3 regions of the Paenibacillus sp. FSL M7-0802 genome follow, and region 1 is predicted to be linked to each of the others. Evidence: predicted binding sites of a transcription regulator. Region 1 holds the regulator's gene; each other region holds the start of a gene.
The links. Region 1 encodes Rex, which represses fermentation and respiration genes when NADH is low (regulators of the CRP and FNR family bind a similar motif). Its sites were predicted from a motif close to TTGTGAAATATTTCACAA; they were not measured.
Positions count from the first base shown of each region.

Region 1 (2,275 bases):
ACGTCTGCTACCTTATCGGTAGATAAGTCGTTTCAGTACATGATCGATCAGCTCGGCTTGCAGGAGGCCGCAGATCAAGAGCGGCTGATGACTTCGCAGCTCCCGTCACCCTTTAATTACAGGGATCAGGTGTTGCTGGTCATTCCACGGGATTTCCCAAGTGTGAAGGGCAGTGTAGGAGATGCACATTTTGTAGATATGCTCGTTAGCTCTCTAGGAGCGACTGCTCAGGCGACGCGGGGGAGAATGCTCGTTCTGTTTACTTCCTATCGGATGCTCCGGCAAGTGTATGAGCCGCTCAAAGAGGCCTTAGCATCCAGCGAAATTACTGTGCTGGGACAAGGTGTGGACAGTGGGAGTCGCAGCAAGCTAACCCGCCGTTTTCAGGAAGCCAAAGCTTCTGTATTGCTGGGAACCAGCAGCTTCTGGGAAGGCGTCGATATTCCAGGAAAGGCTCTGACTTGTCTGGCCATTGTTCGCTTGCCGTTTCAACCGCCGAATCACCCGTTGCTGGAGGCAAAAAGCGAGCTGCTTCAGCAGCAGAAGAAGAATCCATTTATGAAGCTGTCTGTACCACAAGCGGTCATTCGCTTCAAACAGGGATTTGGTCGGTTAGTACGTACAGCGAGCGACCACGGGGTCGTTATCGTTTACGATACGCGTGTGATCGAATCCTATTACGGAAAGCACTTTTTGTACTCGTTACCGGGACCAAAAATGGAGCATATGCCATCGGAGCAAATGGTGCCCCGCATCGCCGAATGGCTCCAATCCGCCCCGGAGACAGAGGCATAACGGACGGACACTAAGTATGTTCGTTACAATTAGGGGGAGCAAGTATGAAATCAGATAAAATTTCAGAGGCTGTCGTACGGAGGTTACCCGTATATTTACGTTATCTGAATGCACTTCACAAACGGGAGGTGGCTACGGTCTCTTCTCAAGAGTTGGGACAGAGGCTAGATTTGAACCCGGCCCAAATCCGTAAAGATCTCGCCTATTTTGGAGATTTTGGTCGGAAGGGTATCGGTTATGATGTTTCTTATCTAATTGAGAAAATACGCCATATCCTGAAAATCGACCAGCAAATTAATGTCGTATTGGTCGGTGCGGGTAATCTGGGGCAAGCCCTTTCGAATTATAACGCTTATTTAAAAGACAATATGAAGATTGTCGCAGTATTTGATGCGTTTCCGGATAAGGTAGGGACCAAGATCAATACATTGGTCGTTCAACCGATGGATGAACTGGAAGCGACTGTGAAAGAAAAAAACATTCGAATCGGGATTATTACCGTACCTGATTTTGAAGCACAGCACGTGGCTGACAGGCTTATTGAGAGCGGAATTGGAGCGATCCTGAACTTTGCACCGACTACTCTCAAGGCACCGGCCAACATTCGGATTCATGCCACAGACTTTACAACTGATTTGCTTAGCCTCGCTTATTATTTGGAGGACGGAAAGGAAGAAACACAATATGACAGTGAATAAATGGATGATTAAAAACGGCTCTTTTGCCGTAAATGGATCAGAAGCTGGGGTAGTCCATGGTTTTATGATTGTGGAGGATAGCCGTATTACTTATATTGGCGAAACTTTGCCTGCGGGTGAGGAAGAGACGGAAGCGATCGATGGTAAGGGGCTATTGTTTTTACCTGGTCTGATTAATACTCATGGTCATGCGGCGATGTCTCTGCTGCGTGGGCATGGAGATGACTTGGCACTTCAAGTATGGCTTCAGGAGAAAATGTGGCCTATGGAAGCCAAGTTTACATCTACGGACGTGTACTGGGGTACGTCCTTGTCTGTGCTGGAAATGCTGAAAGGTGGAACAACGACCTTCCTGGATATGTACGATCATATGGATGAGGTGGCTCGTGTAGCTGAAGAGTCAGGTATTCGTGCAAGTCTGATGCGTGGAGCAATTGGACTTTGCTCGGAAGAAGAACAGCGAATCAAGCTGGCTGAGGCCGTGACTTTTGCGCGTAACTGGCATGGTAAAGCAGACGGGCGTATTACAACGATGATGTCTCCGCACGCGCCATACACATGTCCACCTGCGTTTATTGAAAAATTCGTACAAGCTGCGCATGATCTGGACTTGCCACTGCATACGCACATGTCTGAGACGATCGCCGAAGTGGAGCAAAACGTACGCGACTACGGTTTGCGTCCAGTTGCACACTTAGATAAGCTTGGCTTTTTCTCCCGTCCTTCGCTTGTTGCCCATGGCGTTCATTTGAACGACGAAGAAATAGCTTTACTGGCTGAAC
Region 1 covers NZ_JBBOSD010000001.1:5,371,170-5,373,444, forward strand. Annotated here, with positions in the region: gene dinG (ATP-dependent DNA helicase DinG) at 1-795, shown strand, start outside; gene MHB54_RS24560 (redox-sensing transcriptional repressor Rex) at 840-1,493, shown strand; gene MHB54_RS24565 (amidohydrolase) at 1,480-2,275, shown strand, end outside.

Region 2 (2,275 bases), 910 kb from region 1:
AAATAGCAATTATATAAGTTCTAGGGTACCACAATCTTACAAATCAGGACAGTACTTATTTCGAATTTTTAAATTAGAACGTTAAAAAGAAGAAACCTAGCGATATTAGCACTTTTTGAGGTAACCGGGCATACAGTATTTTACCTGTTACAGATCAATTGCGCTCCATGAGAGCATCCTGCCAAGGAGGTCGGAGCTATGCTATATCGTGCAACATCCCGCAGAAAGGGCTCGCCTCACAAACGTTTAAATGCAGACACACTTAGGAAAATATCCGCTGCCATGCTGCCATTTTACAAAGCTATTGCAACTCGCCGTGCTTTTGCCGTCCAATGGTCACGAGCTGTCGTTCAGGGCAACTTGGATCGGATGAAATCCCTTCTCTGCTCAGTAGCGCCATTTGCCGCCAAACAAGGCTTAGGCACGAATGGCATCGGCTACTTTATTTCCTTTTTAGCTCAGCCACCGATGCTCTATTATACGAATGGAACGACGATTCCACCGGGGACTGTGCAGTTTACGTTTGAGCCGAGAGTTCATCGCGCCATTGCAAAAGCCGTTTTTCCGCTGTATCGCGAATTGGCACGCAATCCATGTTTTGCTTCTGCCTTTGCCAAAGCGATCAACAGACAAGACCAGCGTGCAGTTCATGTAATGATCCGTAGTTTGATTCCATCCTCTGCGCTGAAATCTGTACACATTGAGGATGATGGCTTTGCATTGCTTTTTAAGTATCCCTTTAGTAAGTACCCATATCGCAATCTGCTCTTTCGGGAGTTCACTTAAAAAGGTCGCTACTAGCGTGCTTGCTTGAGTTCTCCAATGAGCTCTTTCCCCAGTTGTATAGCCATATCTGTCAGCACTCGGATTTCGTCCTTGGTTGCATGATCTAAATGTGCCCCGCAGCAAATGGCAAAATTGCCTGCAAACTCTTTTCGCAAGCGAACTGCAATTTCTTCGGTAATATAAAACTCCTTGTGATTTTGCAATTGCACAGTTTGAATCGGCTCGAGTCTGGCCCCTGCTGTAATCGTTCCCAAATGAGGCTGATCACCGCCTGAAATGAGTACAATGATATCTTCCCCCATAAAATAGGCATCCAGCTCTAGACGGATACGTCCGCTTTCTTTTTGCAAATGAATCAATAGGATCCTCTCCTGCTAAAAAATATTATTCAGGATTTTGCAAAATTCGATTCCAGTCGCTCCAAAGTGCAATATATAGACGAACTAGACCATTTCGATCTATATATCGTTTATTGAAAATCGCTTATTGGATTTTTGCAAAATCCTCTATTGTGAAACGATTCACTTTATAGAGTTCTACTCATTGTACCGCTTCTTGAACGGTTCGACAATTTAAAAATGGCCCACAGCAGCCTCTATAAACCGTGGCTTGCTGTGGGCCTTCATTGTTATTCTAAAAGAAGCATTTCCTTTCCTACTGGCTGTTAACGGATCGTGATCGTATGCACAGTCTTACCACTTGCGCCGTCATTATCCGTCACCGTTAGCTCTACGGTATACGTTCCAGCTGTGGTGAATTTATGCTTCACCTTGGAACCGACCGCCGTATCGCCATCGCCAAAATTCCAGCTGTAACTAACGATCTCACCGTCTACATCACGGGAAGCTTTGGCGTTAAATTGTACATTTTTGTTCTTCTTAGCTGATTCATTAGCCTGAATAATGGCTACCGGCTTCTCATTGGATGGATTCGGATCAGGGTTCTGTCCTCCACCATTGGCTACATACAATCTTCCCAGTGCCTCCGTCTCCACTTCATTTCCCGCTGCATCCCTTACCCGGATCACGATGACTCCGCCTTCCAGATTCAGAGAAGATGAAGTGAAATAAGTACCTTCATAGTGGCCTGACGAAGTTTCATTTAATGGAATATCGTTGCGGCCCAAAGTGGACAGGTTGAAAGGCAGCTCCACATGGAAGGACGCCTCCAAACCGGATGCACTGTCAAAGGATACTCGTACCGGCTGCCCTGGAGTAATACGCACATCCTCAGCAGGGCTAATGTTTTCAAGCTTCGGCAGAGCTGTATCGACATACACCGAGCGCGTAACACTTGTTTCGTTTTCGGCAAGATCCTTGGCCGTCACCGTAATTTGATTTTCACCTTCGTTGATAAGCAACCGCTTGTTAAAGCTGCCGTCACTTCCAAATTCAGCGGGCTCACCATTAATCGTCAATTCGGTGAGGAACTCGTCATACACGGTACCGACTACACTGACTACACCCGCGTTTGTACGGGCCCCTTCATC
Region 2 covers NZ_JBBOSD010000001.1:4,464,206-4,466,480, reverse strand. Annotated here, with positions in the region: gene MHB54_RS20530 (hypothetical protein) at 199-786, shown strand; gene lpdD (prenylated flavin chaperone LpdD) at 798-1,145, opposite strand; gene MHB54_RS20520 (S8 family serine peptidase) at 1,451-2,275, opposite strand, start outside.
Region 2: a site for Rex is predicted at 1,296-1,313, ahead of lpdD (prenylated flavin chaperone LpdD). Genes of this name have one in related genera too.

Region 3 (2,275 bases), 160 kb from region 1:
ATAGCGGACGAGTGGCCCATGCCCCCGAATTCCACGACTTCAGCAGCGCGTTGAATACCTTGTTCCGCATTTTTTACTTTATAGCAAGCCAATACAGGACTCAATTTTTCCGCAGACAATGGGAATTTTGTTCCTACCCCTTCAATCTCAGCGACCAAAATTTTAGTTCCTGCTGGTACTGTGATACCACTCATTTCAGCAATTTTCACAGCAGACTGCCCGACGATTGCTGGGTTCACTGCACATTTCTCGACATTCATAGCTCCTTGAGTGAGCTTAGCTGCTTCTTCTTTATTTACAAAATAGCAGCCGTTAGCGATCATCAATTTTTTCACTTGTTCGAAGATTGGCTCTTCGATAATAACCGCTTGCTCGGAAGCACAAATCATACCGTTGTCAAAAGATTTAGAGAGGATAAGATCGTTCACGGCCTGCTTGATGTCTGCTGTTTTTTCAATAAAGCAAGGCACGTTACCTGGGCCTACACCCAGAGCAGGTTTACCGCAGCTATATGCCGCCTTAACCATGCCTGATCCACCAGTTGCCAGAATCAGAGCCACATCCGGGTGATTCATGAGTGAATTTGTCTTATCCATCGATGGAGCTTCAATCCATTGAATACAATCAGCTGGAGCACCATGTTTGACGGCTGCTTCGAGCAAGACGCGGGCTGCTTCCGCACTACACGATTGAGCAGATGGATGGAAACCGAAAATGATTGGGTTACGTGTTTTAATGGCAATCAACGCTTTGAACATCGTAGTCGAAGTCGGGTTTGTCACTGGAGTGATCCCCATGATAATGCCGACTGGCTCTGCTATCTTTTGAAAACTGTCAAAATCATTGTCTTCAATGACACCGACGGTTTTTTCATTTTTGATACTATGATAGACATATTCTGTTGCAAACATGTTTTTGGTGATTTTGTCCTCGTACACACCGCGTCCTGTTTCTTCAACAGCCAACTTCGCCAGGTACATGTGTTTATCCATCCCTGCGAGTGCCATAGCTTGTACGATTTCGTCAATCTGTTCCTGATTCATACTCATGAAAGCTTGCTGTGCCCGGTTCCCCCGGTCAATCAGCGTTTGAATATACTGCTCTGCGCTTTGCTCTTTTTGGATAACCTCGTTTTTAACAGCCATTTCCCTCATCCTCCTGTTATCTCGTGTACTATCTCTTGTTCACGCACTGATCGTAACACAGCTTTTCAAGATATATTGTGATTTTTTTCACAATCTATTTAAAATTTTATTTTATGAAGTGAATTAAATCACAAAGTTTGGAATTCTGCCACTTTTACCCCCTCTTCTTGCCCCAAAAACGCATTGCGCAGGTATATAATGAATTTGAATTGATCAAGTTGCAGATAAAAAACATAGGATACAAAGGGGAAATGGACGATGAGAAACCCTACAAATGTAATGGAAGCCCGCGGCAACACCTGTTGCTTCTCGGAGGCCAGCTTCAACCGGTTGCAAGTGATGATGAAAGATCGAGTTATGCCAGAAAGCTCGCATCTGTTCTGGGAAGGAGATACAGCGGATAAGCTGTTTTATATTAAGCGCGGACGCGTGAAAGTAACCAAAACAACGGATGAGGGTAAGGAACTTATTCTATATATGTATCAAAGCGGCGATCTTGTTGGTCAAGCCGATCCATTTTTCGGTACTAAGCATTCCTTTTCTGCTGAGGTTCTGGAAGACAGTGATATTGGCGTAATCGATCATACAGATCTGGAGCTACTTATTTGCCAGCATTGTGATTTTGCGATTGACTTTATGAAATGGATGGGTTCGCATCATCGCATTACTCAGACTAAGTTCCGCGATTTGATGATGTACGGCAAGCCTGGCGCTTTATGTTCAACACTCATCCGTCTATGCAATACCTATGGTGAGCCTCACGGCGAACATATCCTGATTCATAAAAAAATTACTCATACTGACTTATCAAATATGATCGGTGCGACTCGGGAAAGCGTAAACCGGATGCTTAGTGATCTACGTAAGAAAAATGCAGTTGAATATGATAATGGCATGATTGTTGTCAAGGATTTGGAAATGCTGCAAGGCGTATGTCATTGTGAATTGTGCCCTCGTGAGATTTGCCGCATATAATAAATCGTTTTTTACGTAAAAGGGAGTGTTATAAGCCATTATAGCTTATAACACTCCCTAATTTATTTCCACTCCTCTACTTATACAGAAGCAGTTGCGAAGCATTTTAACAATAGTCCTTCTTCTGGCAACACACTTTTTAAAACTGTAAGCAT
Region 3 covers NZ_JBBOSD010000001.1:5,209,292-5,211,566, reverse strand. Annotated here, with positions in the region: gene adhE (bifunctional acetaldehyde-CoA/alcohol dehydrogenase) at 1-1,145, opposite strand, end outside; gene MHB54_RS23730 (Crp/Fnr family transcriptional regulator) at 1,404-2,120, shown strand; partial or broken gene MHB54_RS23725 (DODA-type extradiol aromatic ring-opening family dioxygenase) at 2,260-2,275, opposite strand, start outside.
Region 3: a site for Rex is predicted at 1,221-1,238, ahead of adhE (bifunctional acetaldehyde-CoA/alcohol dehydrogenase). Genes of this name have one in related genera too.